Regions from separate parts of the Streptomyces sp. W1SF4 genome, predicted to be linked through region 3. Evidence: riboswitches for the same ligand, from Rfam matches in the RefSeq annotation. Region 3 holds a riboswitch; each other region holds the start of a gene.

Region 1 (5,682 bases), 1.7 Mb from region 3:
TCGGGTCGCAGTCGCTCCAGCACCAGCAGGGACACCGCGCACACCAGCATCAGAATCGTGCTCAGGGCCATCGCCTGCCCGTAGTTCATCTCCCCGGCCCGCCCCAGCAGCCGCGCTACGGCCACCGGCAGCGTCGGGTGGTCGGGCCGGGCGATGAAGACGGTCGCGCCGAACTCGCCCAGCGAGACCGCGAAGGCGAACCCGGCCGCGATCAGCAGGGCCCGCCGCACCAGCGGCAGGTCCACCTCCCGCCAGGCCCGCAGCGGCGAGGCACCGAGCACGGCGGCCGCCTCCCGCAGCCGGGCGTCGACGGCCCGCAGGACCGGCAGCATGGTCCGTACGACGAACGGCACCCCGACCAGCGCCTGCGCGAGCGGCACCAGGATCCACGAGGTCCGCAGGTCCAGCGGCGGCTCGTCCAGGGTGATCAGGAACCCGAAGCCCACCGTCACGGCCGACACCCCGAGCGGCAGCATCAGCAGCGCGTCGAAGCCGCGCACGAAGCGGCCTCCGCGCCGCGTCAGGGCCGCGGCGGCGAGCCCCCCGACCGCCACGGCGATGGCGGTGGCGGCCAGGGCGTACTGGAGGGAGTTCCAGACGGCTTCCAGCGGCGGCACCAGAAACGTTCCGCCGCCCGAGCCCGCGTCCTGCAGCGCCCGGTAGAAGCCGAGGCCGTACCCGCCCGGGGCATCGAAGGACCGCTCCACCAGCACCGCCAGCGGCGCCACCACCAGCAGCGCCACCGACACCAGTACCCCGCCCAGCAGCCCCCGCTGCGCCCAGCCGCGCGGCGGCCGCGCGGTGCGCGCGGGGTCGACGAGCCGCAGTGCGGTCTCCCGCCGGCGCACGGTCCACGCGTGCACCGCGAGGACGGCGGCGATGGCCGCGAACTGCACCATCGTCAGGACGGCGGCGGTCGGCAGGTCCAGCAGCTGCGCCGTCTGCCGGTAGACCTCCACCTCCAGGGTGGCGTACGCCGGCCCGCCCAGGATCTGCACGACGCCGAAGGAGCTGAACGTGAACAGGAACACCATCAGCGAGGCCGCGGCCACCGCCGGCCCCAGCGCGGGCAGCACCACCCGCCGCCACGCCGCGAACCGCCCGGCGCCCAGCACCCGCGCGGCCTCCTCCTGGCGCGGGTCCAGCTGCGCCCAGAGCCCGCCGACGGTCCGCACCACGACGGCGTAGTTGAAGAAGACGTGGGCGAGCAGGATCGCCCACACGGTGGTGTCCAGCCGGACGCCCCCCAGCTCGTCGAGCAGCCCGCCCCGCCCGACCAGCGCCAGGAAGGCACTGCCGACGACCACGGTCGGCAGCACGAAGGGAACGGTGACCAGCGCGCGCAGCAGCCGCTTGCCGGGGAACTCCAGGCGCGCGAAGACGTAGGCGCCGGGCAGTGCGAGGAGCAGGGTGAGGGCGGTGGAGGCGAGCGCCTGCCAGGTGGTGAACCACAGCACGCCGCCGATGTCGGGCCGGGCGAGGACCTCGCCGATCCGGCCGAACTGCCAGCCCTCGTCCGTCTTGAGCCCGCGGCCGACGATCGCGGCGACGGGGTAGGCGAAGAACAGTCCGAAGAAGGCGAGCGGCACGGCCATCAGAGCGAGCCTGACGGCCGTGGCGCGCCCGCCCTCCGCGGGAGGGCGCTCTACTTCACGACGAGCGAGGACCACGTCTTGACCCACTGCTCACGGTTCTTGGCGATGGCCTCCGGAGCGACGTTCTCCGGCTTGTCGACCACGACGCCGTGCTTCGTGAACAGGTCGGGCAGCTTCGCGTCCTTGACCACCGGGTTCACGAACATCTGGAGCGGCATGTCCTCCTGGAACTTCTTGGAGACCAGGAAGTCGATGAGGGCCTTGCCGCCCTCCTCGTTCTTCGCGCCCTTGAGCAGGCCCGCGAACTCCACCTGGCGGAAGCAGGTGCCGGTGGCCACGCCCGTGGGCGCCTCGGCCGGCTGCGGCTCGCCGTAGAGGACCTCGACCGGCGGGCTGGAGGCGTAGGAGACGACCAGCGGGCGGTCGCCCTTGGCCTTCTTGCCGCCGGCGGAGCCGGAGAAGCGCTCGTTGTAGGCCTGCTCCCAGCCGTCGACGACCTCGACGCCGTTGGCCTTGAGCTTGCTCCAGTAGTCCTTCCAGCCCTCCTCGCCGTACTTGCCGACGGAGGCGAGGAGGAAGCCGAGTCCGGGCGAGGAGGTCGCGGCGTTCTCGGTGACCAGCAGGTTCTTGTACTCCGGCTTGACGAGGTCGTCCAGGGTCTGCGGCGGGGCTGTCTTCTTGTCGGCGAAGTACGCCTTGTCGTAGTTGACGCAGATGTCGCCGGAGTCGACGGGGGTGACGCGGTGCTGCTTGTCGAGCACGAACTCGGGCTTCACCGTGTCCAGGCCCTTGGCCTGGTAGGGGGTGAAGACGCCGTTGTCGAGGGCGCGCGAGAGCAGGGTGTTGTCGACGCCGAAGAAGACGTCGCCGCGCGGGGAGCCCTTGGTGAGGATCTCCTGGTTGAGGGCGGCGCCGGCGTCGCCGGACTTCAGCACCTTGACGGTGTAGCCGCTCTGCTGCTCGAACTCCTTGAGGACCGCATCGGTCACGTTGAAGGAGTCGTGGGAGACGAGCGTGACCGTCTTGGACTTCGGGGCGTCGCTCGCGCCCGCGGACGTGTCCTTGGCGTCGCCGCCGCCGCAGGCGCTGAGCGTGGTCACGCCGAGCGCGGCCGCGAGCGCCGCGCCCGCGATCTTCTTGGTGGTGCTCACTGGTGATTCCTCCTGGGATGACCAGGAGAAGACGCGGCCCCGCCCGGCGCTCTGCGGGAGCGGACGCCGGGCAGGGCGCAACAGCTTGAGTGGTGACCGAACTTCCTACCCCGAATGACCGGGGCGAGGTTCAGAGGGTCTGCGGATGACGGATACCGCACTCTCAGCGCTGTGGCGCTCCCCTGTCGGAATATGCAATTGGTTCGGCCACAGGGTACCCCTGCGGCCGATTCACGCCGACCCCTGTCCGGAACGCGGTCGGAATCTAGCGTTCCGAGGCGGCGAGCTGGCCGCACGCGCCGTCGATCTCCTGGCCGCGGGTGTCCCGCACGGTCACGGGCACGCCGTGGCGGGCGATGGCCTCGACGAAGGCCTTCTCGTCCTCGGGGCGCGAGGCCGTCCACTTGGAGCCCGGCGTCGGGTTCAGCGGGATCAGGTTCACGTGCACGCGCTTGCCCTTGAGCAGGCGGCCGAGCAGGTCGCCGCGCCAGGCCTGGTCGTTGATGTCGCGGATCAGGGCGTACTCGATGGAGATCCGGCGGCCGGACTTCTCCGCGTACTCCCAGGCCGCGTCGAGGACCTCGCGGACCTTCCAGCGGGTGTTCACGGGGACGAGGGTGTCGCGCAGCTCGTCGTCCGGGGCGTGCAGGGAGACCGCGAGGCGGCACTTGAAGCCCTCGTCGGCGAACCGCAGCATCGCCGGGACCAGGCCGACGGTGGAGACGGTGATGCCGCGCTGCGACAGGCCCAGGCCGTCGGGCTCCGGGTCGGTGAGGCGGCGGATGGCACCGACGACGCGCTTGTAGTTGGCGAGCGGCTCACCCATGCCCATGAAGACGATGTTGGAGAGCCGGGCCGGGCCGCCGGGGACCTCGCCGTCGCGCAGGGCGCGCATGCCGTCGACGATCTGGTGCACGATCTCGGCGGTGGAGAGGTTGCGGTCCAGGCCCGCCTGGCCGGTGGCGCAGAACGGGCAGTTCATGCCGCAGCCGGCCTGCGAGGAGATGCACATCGTGACCCGGTCCGGGTAGCGCATCAGCACGGACTCGACGAGCGTGCCGTCGTGCAGCTTCCACAGGGTCTTGCGGGTGGTGTCGTTGTCGCAGCTGATGTGCCGCACGACGTTCATGAGCTCCGGCAGCAGCTCCTGCTGGAGCTTCTCGCGCGAGGCGGCGGGGATGTCGGTCCACTCGGCCGGGTCGTGCGCGTAGCGGGCGAAGTAGTGCTGGGAGAGCTGCTTGGCCCGGAAGGGCTTCTCGCCGATCGCGGCCACCGCCTCGCGGCGCTCGGCCGGCGTGAGGTCGGCGAGGTGCCGCGGGGGCTTCTTCGCTCCGCGGGGCGCGACGAAGGTGAGCTCGCCCGGAACGGGACGGGGGGCCATGCTGTACTCCTCGGTACGACGGGGTGGGGGTCACCCCGCGCGTGCAGGGCCGGTCCGCGGCGACTCGGCCGCCGGACGGAAAAGGCGCGCCACGTGCACGTGGCGCGCCCTCCAGGATAACCCGGCCCGGCCCGGTCAGCCGGTGCCGACGAACGCCGCCAGCAGCAGCCAGACCACCGGAGCGGTCGGCAGCAGCGAGTCCAGCCGGTCCATGATGCCTCCGTGGCCCGGGAGCAGCGTGCCCATGTCCTTGATGCCCAGGTCACGCTTGATCATCGACTCGCCGAGGTCGCCCAGGGTGGCGGAGACCGCCACGGCGAGGCCCAGTACCAGGCCCTGCCACCAGGCGCCGTCGTCGATGAGGAACTCCATGCACAGCGCGCCGGCCCCCATCGCGAAGGCCACCGCTCCGAAGAGCCCCTCGCGGGTCTTGCCGGGGCTGATGCGCGGGGCCAGCTTGGTCTTGCCGAAGCGCCAGCCGACCGCGTACGCCCCGGTGTCGCTGACCACGGTCAGCAGCAGGAAGGTCACCACCCGCTGAGGGCCGTCGTCGGGGGTCAGCAGCATCGCGACGAACGTGGCCAGGAAGGGCACGTAGAACGCCGCGAAGACGCCGGCCGTGACGTCCTTGAGGTAGTCCTCGGGGGGCTCGGTCATCCGCCACACGAGGACGGCCAGCGCGGTGAGCGCCATCGCCACCCAGGCGCCCTCGGCCCCGCGGACGTACCCGGCGATGATCATCGCCGCGCCGCCGACCGCGAGCGGGACCAGCGGGGCCTTGATGCCCTTCTTCTCCTGGAGCCGGGAGGTGAGCTCCCACAGGCCGACCACGACCGCGACGACGATGACGCCGACGAAGACGGCCTTGACGATGAACAGCGAAGCGAAGATCACCGCACCGAGGCCGACGCCGACCCCTATGGCGGCACGCAGATCCCGCCCCGCGCGCTTCTTCTGCGGCGGGGGCGAGGCGTCCTGCGGGGCCTGCGGAGGCGGAGGCGGGGGGCTGGGCATGGGCTCCTGCAACGGCGTCTCGGCGCGGAACGGGGGGCCGCCGACGAAGGCGGCCCCCCGATCGCGTGCTTCCCGGTCGTCGAAGGCACGGCCGGCGGCATCGGGCACGATGGGCATGGGCGCAGTCTGCGGGCCCACCAGCGCATCGTATGCGGGACCCGCCGGAACCGGCTCAGCGGCCCAGGGAGAGTCGTTCATCAGACCTCGAGGAGCTCGGCTTCCTTGTGCTTGAGCAGCTCGTCCACCTGCGCGACGTACTTCGCGGTGGTGTCATCGAGCTCCTTCTCGGCGCGGCGCACCTCGTCCTCGCCGGCCTCCTTGTCCTTGATCAGCTTGTCGAGGGCGTCCTTGGCCTTGCGGCGCACGGAGCGGATGGAGACCCGGGAGTCCTCGGCCTTGGTCTTGGCGACCTTGATGAACTCCTTGCGGCGGTCCTGCGTCAGCTCCGGGAAGGTCACCCGGATGATGCGGCCGTCGTTGCTCGGGTTGACACCGAGGTCGGAGTCGCGGATCGCCTGCTCGATGTTGCGCAGCGCGGAGG
Region 2 (5,682 bases), 1.7 Mb from region 3:
AAGTGTGGCACCCCGCTCAGGCTGCGGCAGGTCCGGGCCCTTCGATGAGGTGATGATCCGACCAGCCCCAGACGATCGCCGGCCGCCGAGACGAGGGGAGCACGTAGCGATCTGTCGCGCCCGTCGGGTCCCCGGGCTGCCCTGTTCGTCCTCTGGTGCGGGTATCAGCCACAGGCGGTCGTCGGACGCTGAGACGTGAGGAGCGCGTAGCGATCTGACGCGTCTGGGGCTTCCTGGGCTGCTCTGATCGTCTTCTCGTGCGGGTTGCCGCGCCCCTGGTCCGGAATCGCAGATGTGGGGACCGGATGTGGGCGGGCCGGCGCCCGGCCCCTCGCCTGGTCCCTGAGGCGGCCGCCCCTCCAAGGATCGTCCGTCCCGTTTCTTCGGGGGTTTCCCGGCAGTCTTTCGGCTTTCCGGTTCGGGCCGGTCGGTCAAGGGTGGCCGAAGGCCATCGCGTAGCGACGCGACCGAAGGGAGCGCCCTTGAGGGACCGGCCCGAACCGGAAGGACGATTGGACTGACGGGAAGCCCCCACCCCTCCCTGAGACGGGGTGAGGGGATCCCGCCCCCCGCCCCGCCCCCGCCCCGCCCCCACCCCGCGCCCCCGCTCAGAACGCCGGTCGTTCCGGGTCCAGGGTCGCGCGGCCCTCCACCGGGGAGGAGGCTTCGGCGAAGCGGCGTTGGGGGATGCGGCCCGCGCGGTGGGCCAGGCGGCCCGCCGAGACGGCGTCGCGCATGGCCGCCGCCATCAGGGCCGGCTGCTGGGCGCGGGTCACCGCCGAGGCGAGCATGACCGCCGCGCAGCCCAGTTCCATGGCCAGGGCGACGTCCGAGGCGGTTCCGGCCCCCGCGTCGAGGATCACCGGGACTCCGGCGCGCTCGACGATGAGCTCGAAGTTGTGCGGGTTGCGGATGCCCATGCCCGAGCCGATCGGGGAGCCCAGCGGCATGATCGCCGCGCAGCCCGCGTCCTCCAGCTTGCGGGCCAGCACCGGGTCGTCGTTGGTGTACGGGAGGACGGTGAAGCCCTCGTCGACCAGGACCTCCGCGGCGTCCAGCAGCTCGACGCCGTCGGGGAGCAGGGTGCGCTCGTCCGCGACGACCTCCAGCTTGATCCAGTCGGTGCCCAGGGCCTCCCGCGCCAGCCGGGCCGTGAGGACGGCCTCGCCCGCGGTGAAGCAGCCCGCGGTGTTGGGGAGTACGTCGATGTCCAGCTTGGACAGGACCGACAGGACGGAGCCCTGCACGGTGGGGTCCAGGCGGCGCATGGCGACGGTGGTCAGTTCGGTGCCGGAGGCGACGAGGGCGCGTTCGAGGACGTCCAGGCTGGGGGCACCGCCGGTGCCCATGATCAGCCGGGAGGTGAAGGTCCGGCCGCCCAGGGTGAAGTCGTCGTCAGCCATCTGCTCAGCCTCCCTGGACCGCGGTGAGGATCTCGATCCGGTCGCCCTCGTCCACCGGGGTGGCGGGCCACTGCCCGCGGGGTACGACGGTCTCGTTGAGGGCGGCGGCCACGCCGGAGGGGGCGCTGGTGAGGGTGGCGACCACCGCGTCGAGGGTGGTGCCGGCCGCGATCTCGCGCGGCTCGCCGTTGACGGAGATGGTCATGCGTAGGACTCCTGACGCGTGGTGGAGAAGCGGCGCGGGGTGAAGGGGCGGGCGATCTCCGGCACGGTGCCGGTGGTCAGCAGCTCCGCCATCACGTCGCCGGTGAGCGGGGTCAGCAGTACGCCGTTGCGGTAGTGGCCGGTGGCCAGGTGCAGGCCGGGGAGGTCGGTGGGGCCGAGCAGGGGCGCGTTGTCGGGGGAGCCGGGGCGCAGGCCGGCCCGGGTCTCGACGAGGGGGAGTTCGGTGATGCCGGGTACCAGCTCGTGGGCGTCGCGCAGGAGTTCGTAGACCCCGCCGGCGGTGACGGTGGTGTCCCAGCCGAGTTCCTCGCTGGTGGCTCCGACGACGAGTTCGCCGTTCTCGCGGGGCACGAGGTAGACGTGGCTGCCGCGGACGACGGCGCGTACCGTCCGGGACAGGAAGGGCGCGTAGGCGGGTGGTACGGCCAGGCGCAGCACCTGTCCCTTGACCGGCCGTACGGGCGGCACCGCTTCGGCGGGTACGCCGGCCAGTCGGCCGCTGAGCGAGCCGGCGGCGAGTACCACCTGGTCGGCGCGGAGCGCGGTGCCGTCGTCGAGGAGGGCTCCGGCGGCCCGGTCGGCGGTGACGGTCAGGCGCTCCGCGCGCGCCCGGTGGATCAGTACGCCCGCCCGTTCGCAGGCGGCCAGCAGGGCGGTGGCGAGGCGGCGGGGGTCGACCTGGTGGTCGCCGTCGACGCGGAGCCCGCCGCGTACGCCGGGGGCGAGCATGGGTTCCAGGCGGCGGCATTCGCGTCCGGTGAGCCACTCGGACTCCAGGCCGCAGCGGCGTTGGAGGGCGTGGAGTTCCCGCAGGTGGAGGCGGTCGTCGGCGTCGAGGGCGACGGCGAGGGTGCCGCAGGCGCGGTAGCCGAGGTCCATGCCGCCGCTGGCTTCGGTGAGCTCGGCGGCGAAGGCGGGGTAGCGGGCGGCGGAGGCGACGTTGAGGCCGAGCAGGGTCTCCTCGCCGTAGTGCAGTTCGGTGACGGCGGCCAGCATGCCGGCGGCGACGCGGGCGGCGCCGCCCCCGGGGTCGGGGTCGGCGAGTGCGGTGCGCAGCCCGTGGCGGGCCGCCCGCCATGCGGTGACCAGGCCGATGATGCCGCCCCCGATGACGAGGACGTCGGATCCCTTGCCGGATCCGTTCCTAGATGAGTGCATGGGCGTCCAGCCCCTCCCTTCGCCGGCATGACCCGGATCAGGTTCGTACGGTCGGAGGCCGGCCAGCCTCCCTCTCAGCCCGGTGCGCCCGGACTCCCGCGATAGGTACGGTGGCCAGACTAACCCCGTGGCCGGAGCCCGGTAAGGCTGCCTCCCCGGTGCCGGGCCCGCGATCTTTCGCCCACTGTTCCTGACGGTGCGTCAGTTCACTAGGGTGGGCCGCGTGAGTGAGCAGACGCAACAGACGAACCCCGGCGTCGTGATCGTGGGCGCCGGCATGGCCGGCGTGCAGACCGCCGTGGCCCTGCGGGAACAGGGCTACGAAGGCCCCGTGACCCTGCTGGGCGCCGAACCCCACCAGCCCTACGACCGGCCCCCGCTCTCCAAGGCGGTGCTCCTCGGGAAGGCTGAGGACTCCGCGTTCGAGGTGGACTTCGAGGACCTGCGCATCGGCCTCCGCCTCGGCGTCGAGGTCACCGGGCTCCGGGCCGGCGCCCGCGAGGTCGACACCGAGGCCGGCCCGGTCCCGTACGAGGTCCTCGTGCTGGCCACCGGAGCCGTGCCGCTGACCCTGCCGGGCACCGAAGGGGTTCCCGGCGTCCACCTGCTGCGCACCCTCGACGACGCCGCCCGGCTGCGCCCGGTGCTGGCCGCCGCCCCCGAGGCGGTCGTGGTCGGGGCGGGCTGGATCGGCGCCGAGTTCGCCACCGCGGCCCGCGAGGCAGGCTGCGCCGTCACGGTGGTGGAAGCGGCGGACCGGGTGCTGGCGGGGGCCCTGCCCGCCGAGGTCGCCGAGCCGATGGCCCGCTGGTACGCCGAGGCCGGCGCCACCCTGCTCACCGGCGCGAGGGTCGCCGGGATCACCGAGGGCCGGGTGCTGCTGGCGGACGGCCGCGAGCTGCCCGCCGGGGCCGTCGTCGTCGGCATCGGCGCCCGGCCCGCCACCGACTGGCTCGCCGGGACCGGGGTCGAGCTCGGCGCCGACGGCTCCGTCACCGCGGACGCGTACCTGCGCACCTCGCTGCCCGGCGTGTACGCGGTCGGCGACTGCTCCTCCTTCCCGTCGGCCCGCTACGGGGCGCGGCTGCTGGTCCACCACTGGGACAACGCCCTCCAGGGCCCCCGGGCCGTCGCGGCGAACGTCCTGGCCGGGGAGCCGGTCCAGGTCTACGACCCGGTGCCGTACTTCTGGTCCGAGCAGTTCGGCCGCTTCGTCCAGTACGCGGGCCACCACGGCGGGGCCGACACCCTGCTGTGGCGCGGCGACCCGGCCGGTGCCGCCTGGTCGGTGTGCTGGCTGCGCGGGGGCGCGCTGGCCGCCGTACTGGCCGTGGGCCGCCCGCGGGACCTCGCGCAGGGCCGGAAGCTGATCGAGACCGGTGCGGCCGTGGACCCCGCCAAGGTCGCGGACCCGGCCGTTCCGCTGAAGTCGGCCCTGGCCTGAGGCCTCCCGCCCCCGGACGGACGGGGTCGGGTACCGGCCGTCCGTCCGAGGTGGCAGGCTTGTCCCCGTGACCGAGATTGACGCAAAGATCGACGCCCTTGTCCCCTCCTGGCTGTACCTCCCCGACATCGCGGAGATGCTCGACATCGAGGTGACCCGGGTCCGCCAGATGGTCAAGGAAGGGCAGCTGATCGCCGTACGGCGGGGCGAGAACCGCGCCCTGCAGGTTCCGGCGCAGTTCATCGACGGCGACAAGGTCGTCAAGGGCCTCGTCGGGCTGCTGACCGTACTGCGAGACGACCGCTTCTCCGACGAGGAGATGCTGGAGTGGCTCTTCACCGAGGACCCCTCCCTGCCCGGCACCCCCGTGCAGGCGCTGCGGGAGAACCGCGGTACGGAGGTGAAGCGCCGCGCCCAGGCGCTCGCCCTCTGACCGGCTGACCCACGGACGCGGCGGGCCGGGTAACCTCGGCCCGCCCGCACACCGTCACCACCAGGGGGGTACTCCCATGCAGCAGCTGTCCGACGCCCGGCTCTACCTGTGCACGGACGCACGCAAGCGGCAGGGAGACCTCCCCGAGTTCCTGGACGCCGTCCTGGCCGGCGGCGTCGACATCGTCCAGCTCCGCGACAAGGGCATGGAGGCGGGCGAGGAGCTCGAACACCTCCGGGTCTTCGCCGAGGCCGCCCGCCGCCACGGCAGGCTCCTCGCCGTCAACGACCGCGCCGACGTCGCGCACGCCATCGGCTCCGACGTCCTGCACCTCGGCCAGGGCGACATCCCCGTCCCCGCCGCCCGCGCCATCCTCGGCGACCGGGTCCTGATCGGCCGCTCCTGCCACGCCGAGTCCGAGGTGGACGCCGCAGTCGCCGAGCCGGGAGTGGACTACTTCTGCACCGGCCCCTGCTGGCCCACCCCCACCAAGCCCGGCCGCCACGCCCCCGGCCTCGACCTGGTCCGGTACACGGCCTCCCTCGCCCAGGACCGCCCCTGGTTCGCCATCGGCGGCATCGACGGCGGCAACCTGGACGAGGTCCTGGACGCCGGCGCCACCCGAGTCGTGGTCGTCCGCGCCATCACCGAGGCCTCCGACCCCGGCGCGGCCGCCGCCGAGCTCGCCAAGCGGGTCCGCGCCCGCCTCGGCTGACGGGGCCGACCGCGAGGGTGTCCAAAAATCTGTCCATCTTGTGGACACCGCTTCGGTGTCCGCCGGGCCGCGTCTAACCTGCCGGTATGGCCCTTGGCACCGCTTCCACCTGGTCGGACCGTGCACACACGGTCCGCGACCTCCTCGCGTCCGGAACCTCGTACTCCTTCGAGTTCTGGGCTCCCAAGACCGAGAAGGGCGAGCGCAACCTCTGGAACGCCCTCCGCCGCATCGAGGCGGTCTCCCCGAGCTTCGTCTCCGTCACCTACGGTGCCGGCGGCTCCACCCGGGGCGGCACCGTCCG
Region 3 (5,682 bases):
GTCACGGCCGATCCGGATGGCGGCCCGGTACAGGGCGCGCGGACCCATGGCCGGGTCCGCCTGGTGGAGTTCCCAGACGGCCGAGGTCTGAGTGACCGTCACGTCGTCGAGCACGCCAAGGGATCCGATGATCACGCCTGCCAGCAGCAAGCCACTCATGTCGATGTTCGGGTAGAGCCCGTGGATCAGCCCGGTGTTGTCGTCCGTGTTGCCGCTGAGGAACGCCTGGCTGATGAACTGCGAGCCCAGCAGCCCGATCAGCAGGAGCGAGACCAGCGTGCCGAGGACGGCGACCGAGGTCCGCGCCGTCAGCCCGTGGCACATGTACAGCGCGATCAGCATGATCGCGCTGGCGCCGATGATCGCGACGAGCAGCGGGTTCGATCCCTGCAGGATCGCAGGGAGGATGAAGAGCGTCAGGACGCCGAAGCTGACGCCGAGTGCGATGAGGGCGAAGAGACCGCGCATCCGGCCCACCACGACGACCGCGACGGCGAAGATGCCGGCCAGCAGTGCCAGCGGGAACTTCCGGTTCAGGTCGATCACCGAGTACTGGAGGTCCCGGGGCGCGTCCGGCGCGTACGCCACCACCACCTCCTGGCCCTTCTCCAACTGCCGGGGCGCGCCGGGCTGGACGATCTCGAAGAAGGCCCGGCCCTGATCCGGTCCGGTGGTCACCTCGACGGTGGCCTTCTTGCACTCGCCGGTCTGGGCGGCCTGCGCCTCACGGCCCTCGGGGGTGGAGGTGTCGCCCGTGGGAGGGACCTGGGAGGCGTTCACCGATTTGCAGTCGACGTTCGCGAGGGCGACGACCTTGCCCTGTTGGGTCTGGCGGTCGAAGCCCACCCCGGTCCGTTCGTGCGCGGGGGCGCCGCCGGGCCAGAGCAGGGCCATGCCGACGAAGACGGCGGCGGCGAACGGGATCAGTACGGCGGCGATCACCTTCCGCAGGTGCTTGGAGACCGGGGCAGCCGGCCCGTGGCCGTGGCTGTGTCCGTGTCCGTGGCCGTGGGAATGCCCGTGCGCGGAGTCCGCGGCATCCCCGCGGGACGCATGTTCGTGGCCGGTGTGGCCCGTGGGCTCGGTGGGCGTGGGGGGAGGCTGCGGCGAGGACGTCACCGGCAGATCATCGCAAGAGATGAGGGGGCCCACTGTTCAGCACGCCACACCCGACGCTAACGTGGGGGCTACTTTGCACAACGCGGGAGCTCGGAGCACCGGGCTGAGAGGGCGCTGATCACCGTACGCGCATGAGAATGCGTACGGGAGGAGGCTGCGTCGACCGCCGAACCTGTTACCGGGTAATGCCGGCGTAGGGAGATTAGGTCTCATGACCATTCAGGACGCACGCACGCCTGCCGTCAGCCAGAACGCCGACGGCCAGACCGAGCGCCAGCCGGGCTGGCACAAGGGCTACGTGGCGGGCTCCCGCCCCGACATCCGGGTGCCGGTCCGCCAGGTCCACCTCACCAACGGCAAGGACGTGACGCTCTACGACACGTCCGGTCCGTACACCGACCCGCAGATCGAGACCGACGTCCGCCGCGGCCTCGCGCCGCTGCGCGAGAACTGGATCATCGGCCGTGGCGACACGGAGGAGTACGCGGGACGCCCCGTCCGCCCCGAGGACGACGGCATCAAGCACACCTCGCCGCGCGGGGGTCTCAAGAACCTCGACGCGGTCTTCCCGGGCCGCCCGCGCCAGCCCCGCCGGGGCCGTGGCGGCGCCGCCGTCACCCAGCTCGCGTACGCCCGCCGGGGCGAGGTCACCCCGGAGATGGAGTACGTCGCGATCCGCGAGAACGTCTCCCCCGAGGTCGTCCGCGAGGAGATCGCCGCAGGCCGCGCGGTGCTTCCGGCCAACGTGAACCACCCGGAGATCGAGCCGATGATCATCGGCAAGAAGTTCCTGGTCAAGGTCAACGCCAACATCGGCAACTCCGCCGTCACCTCCTCGATCGAGGAGGAGGTGGAGAAGATGACCTGGGCGACCCGCTGGGGCGCCGACACGGTCATGGACCTCTCCACCGGCCGCAACATCCACACCACCCGCGAGTGGGTGCTGCGCAACTCCCCCGTCCCGATCGGCACCGTGCCGCTGTACCAGGCCCTGGAGAAGGTCGACGGCAAGGCCGAGGACCTGACCTGGGAGATCTACAAGGACACGGTCATCGAGCAGGCCGAGCAGGGCGTCGACTACATGACGGTCCACGCCGGCGTACTGCTGCCGTACGTGCCGCTGACCGCCCGTCGCAAGACCGGCATCGTCTCCCGCGGTGGTTCGATCATGGCCGCCTGGTGCCTCGCGCACCACAAGGAGAACTTCCTCTACACGAACTTCGAGGAGCTGTGCGACATCCTCGCGACGTACGACGTCACGTACTCGCTGGGTGACGGCCTGCGGCCGGGCTCCATCGCGGACGCCAACGACGCGGCGCAGTTCGCGGAGCTGAAGACGCTGGGCGAGCTGAACACCATCGCCAAGCGGCACAACGTCCAGACGATGATCGAGGGCCCGGGCCACGTCCCGATGCACAAGATCAAGGAGAACATCGACCTCCAGCAGGAGATCTGCGAGGAGGCGCCGTTCTACACGCTCGGCCCGCTGACCACCGACGTCGCGCCCGCGTACGACCACATCACCTCGGGCATCGGCGCCGCGATGATCGCCTGGTGGGGCACCGCGATGCTCTGCTACGTGACGCCCAAGGAGCACCTGGGCCTGCCCAACCGGGACGACGTGAAGACCGGCGTCATCACCTACAAGATCTCCGCGCACGCGGCGGACCTGGCCAAGGGCCACCCGGGCGCCCAGGAGTGGGACGACGCCCTGTCGGACGCGCGGTTCGAGTTCCGCTGGGAGGACCAGTTCAACCTGGCCCTGGACCCGGACACGGCCCGTGAGTTCCACGACGAGACCCTCCCGGCCGAGCCGGCCAAGACCGCGCACTTCTGCTCCATGTGCGGTCCGAAGTTCTGCTCCATGAAGATCTCGCAGGACATCCGCCGTGAGCACGGCGGTGACCTGAAGGCCGATGAGATCGAGGCGGGCATGGCGGAGAAGTCCGCCGAGTTCGCGGCCTCGGGCAACAGGGTCTACCTGCCGCTGGCCGACTGACGGGTGCACAGGGGGTCGGCCGACGGTATTCCGGGGGGAGTCGTCGGCCGGCCTTCGCCGTTCCCGGCCGAGCCCGTGGCGGCGGATGTTTCACGTGAAACACGGCCGGCCGGGCAGCGGTGGCCGGGGTCCTGCTCGGGGACCCACTCCGGTCCTACTCGGGGTCCTGGTCCGGTCCGCCGAAGTCCGGGCTGGTGAAGTCCGGCGAGCTGAAGCCGGGTCGGGAGCCCGGGGAGTTCGGGCCCGGGCTGGTGAAGTCCGGGCGCGTGTAGCCCAGGCTGGGGATCCGCCCGGCCCCCGGCGTGCGAGGCACCGGGTAGCCCGGTCCGGCGGTCGGGTCCGCCAGGGCGTCACGCAGGAAGGGCACGATGCCCCGCTCCAGCAACGCGTTCCGCCAGGCCTCCCGGGCACGGGAGAGTTCGTCGGGTATCGGCACGCTCTCTTCCGCCGTGACCTCCGTGGAGCTGTTGCGCAGGGCCGTCACGAGCAGCCCGACCACCGCGAACAGCAGGGCGGCCACGGTGAGCCCGCCGAAGAGCCAGCCCGCCGTCAGCATGGTCTCGGCGAAGGCAGGGACCGGGTCGATCATCTTGAGGCAGTACCCCACCAGCAGGAAGATCAGCATGGCGGTGCCCGCCAGGACCGGTGCGAGGACGCCGACCACGGCGCTCACACCGGCCCCGTCGTCCTGGTCCTCGCCGCCGTCCTCGGCGTTCGTCCCGAAGACCGAGAGGGCCCCGTCGCGCAGCTCCTCCCGCACCTTCACGTAGTGGTCGTACTCGGCGGCCGCCGCGGCGGTCAGGAGTGTGATGGCGGCCAGGGCCATGGTGCGCAGTTGTTCGGCGTTCAGCCGTTCGCCCAGGGTGGCGAGTTCGGGTCGTTCGTCCGCGGTGCGCAGTGCCTCGTCGAGGAGCCGGTCGAACTCCGGTCGGTCTTCGGTGAGCAGGTGCGGAGCGCTGGTCATGTGCATCCCCCGATGCCCCGTACATGCCGGTATGCCCGCGTAGATACGGGGCTCCGGCACAAACGGAGGAGAGCCTGCTACGGATAGAGCGATGGTAGAGCGCCCCTGCCACGCGGTGACAGGGGCTTTGCTGAAATACCCCGCTCCGAGAACGCTCAGTCGCGCAGAGGTAGTTGAACGACGAGCAGCTTGCCCGCCATCGTCACTCCGCCGTCCATCGCGATGGCCAGCCCGTCGGCGTACACGTGGGGCCCGTCCACGGCCTCCGGGCCGTGGGATTCGTCGCCGTCCTCGGTGCCCACCTCGCCGAGCAGGTACGGGATGGGGCTGTGGCCGTGGACGACGCGGCCGCCGCCGTAGGTGGCCAGGAGTTCCCGTACGGCCTGGGGGCCGGTCTCCTCGTCGCGGAAGGCGAACCGCTTGGTGAACTTGCGGAAGAGGTCCCAGGTGATGTCGGCGTCGTTGCGGTTGAGAAGCTCGTGGATGGTGTCGTTGACGTCCTCGATGGAGTCGCCGTAGTCCAGGTACGCGGTGGTGTCCGAGTGCAGCAGCAGGTGGCCGTCCTGCAGCGTCGCCGCGTCGAGGCGGGACATCCACTGGAGGTGCACGTCCTCCAGGCGCTCCATGTCGGTGCGCTGGCCGCCGTTGAGCAGCCAGGCGGCCTGGAAGGTGGCGGTGCCGGCGCCGGAGGACACGGGGGTGTCGCCGAAGCGCTTGGCGCCGATCAGGAGCAGTTCGTGGTTGCCCATCAGGGCCTTGCAGTAGCCGCCGGCGGCGGCGGCCTCGGCGGAGAGCCGCATGACGAGGTCGATGACGCCGATGCCGTCGGGGCCGCGGTCGGTGAAGTCGCCGAGGAACCAGAGCCGGGCGTTGCCGGCGGACCAGCGGCATTCGGCGTCGATGAGGTGCTGGGCCTGGAGTTCCCGGATGAGCTCGTCCAGGTAGCCGTGCACGTCGCCCACGACGTAGAGCGGGCCGGGGCCGGAGCCGGGGTTCTCCTGGGGGACGTACTGGACCTGCACGGTGTCCCCGGGGCCGCCGGCCGAGCCGCGGACGATGATGGGCAGGTCGCGCTGCGTGGGCGTGTAGCCGTCGTCACCGGCGTCGTCGTACTCGCCGTCGCCCGCCGTGCGCTGCTGCGGGACGGCCTCCGGGCCCGGGTGGGCGGGAGGAGCCGCGGCGGGCCCGTCGGGAGCGTAGGCGGGCCGCGGGGGCACCGGGGTGCTCTCGTCGTAGTACGCGGGGTACTCGCCGTACACGGGGGGCTCGCCGGGCAGTGCGGCGGCCGCGGTGTACGGCGCGGGTTCGACGACCGGCACCCGGAAGTCCCGCAGCGTGTCCGTCCGCATCGCGGGTCCCTGACCGGCCCCCTGAGTCATCGACCCCTCCACCACCGTCGCGCTGCCGTACACCTGCGGACCCTGCTCACCTCCGGGGTGGAGGGTCCGTGATGTCGTGCGCCCATCATAGGAATGCGGCTCGCGCTCTGTGACGCACCAGGGGTGGTGAATCCTTGCCGGAACCTCTCCTTCCTGCCCTTTTGTTCCGGTTTCGGCGTTGTGGAAATCCTCGGCGGGGCCATCGGCCCCGCCCCTGTGAC

Evidence for each region. A riboswitch is a leader RNA that binds a small molecule or an ion and turns the genes downstream of it on or off. The one in region 3 is predicted to bind thiamine pyrophosphate.
Region 1: it holds a riboswitch for thiamine pyrophosphate, as region 3 does, so the genes downstream of both, D1J60_RS25905 (thiamine ABC transporter substrate-binding protein) here and thiC (phosphomethylpyrimidine synthase ThiC) in region 3, are expected to answer to the same signal.
Region 2: it holds a riboswitch for thiamine pyrophosphate, as region 3 does, so the genes downstream of both, thiO (glycine oxidase ThiO) here and thiC (phosphomethylpyrimidine synthase ThiC) in region 3, are expected to answer to the same signal.

Annotation. Positions count from the first base shown of each region.
Region 1 is NZ_CP034350.1:5,490,007-5,495,688, reverse strand. Features, by position in the region: gene D1J60_RS25910 (iron ABC transporter permease) at 1-1,595, opposite strand, end outside; gene D1J60_RS25905 (thiamine ABC transporter substrate-binding protein) at 1,646-2,746, opposite strand; TPP riboswitch at 2,831-2,940, opposite strand; gene rlmN (23S rRNA (adenine(2503)-C(2))-methyltransferase RlmN) at 3,012-4,127, opposite strand; gene D1J60_RS25895 (phosphatidate cytidylyltransferase) at 4,263-5,339, opposite strand; gene frr (ribosome recycling factor) at 5,339-5,682, opposite strand, start outside.
Region 2 is NZ_CP034350.1:2,149,355-2,155,036, reverse strand. Features, by position in the region: gene D1J60_RS10100 (thiazole synthase) at 609-1,403, opposite strand; gene thiS (sulfur carrier protein ThiS) at 1,408-1,608, opposite strand; gene thiO (glycine oxidase ThiO) at 1,605-2,786, opposite strand; TPP riboswitch at 2,784-2,896, opposite strand; gene D1J60_RS10085 (FAD-dependent oxidoreductase) at 3,064-4,230, shown strand; gene D1J60_RS10080 (Rv2175c family DNA-binding protein) at 4,298-4,663, shown strand; gene thiE (thiamine phosphate synthase) at 4,740-5,378, shown strand; gene metF (methylenetetrahydrofolate reductase [NAD(P)H]) at 5,465-5,682, shown strand, end outside.
Region 3 is NZ_CP034350.1:3,805,795-3,811,476, forward strand. Features, by position in the region: gene D1J60_RS17750 (YibE/F family protein) at 1-1,119, opposite strand, end outside; TPP riboswitch at 1,192-1,336, shown strand; gene thiC (phosphomethylpyrimidine synthase ThiC) at 1,331-3,118, shown strand; gene D1J60_RS17760 (hypothetical protein) at 3,273-4,088, opposite strand; gene D1J60_RS17765 (metallophosphoesterase) at 4,238-5,476, opposite strand.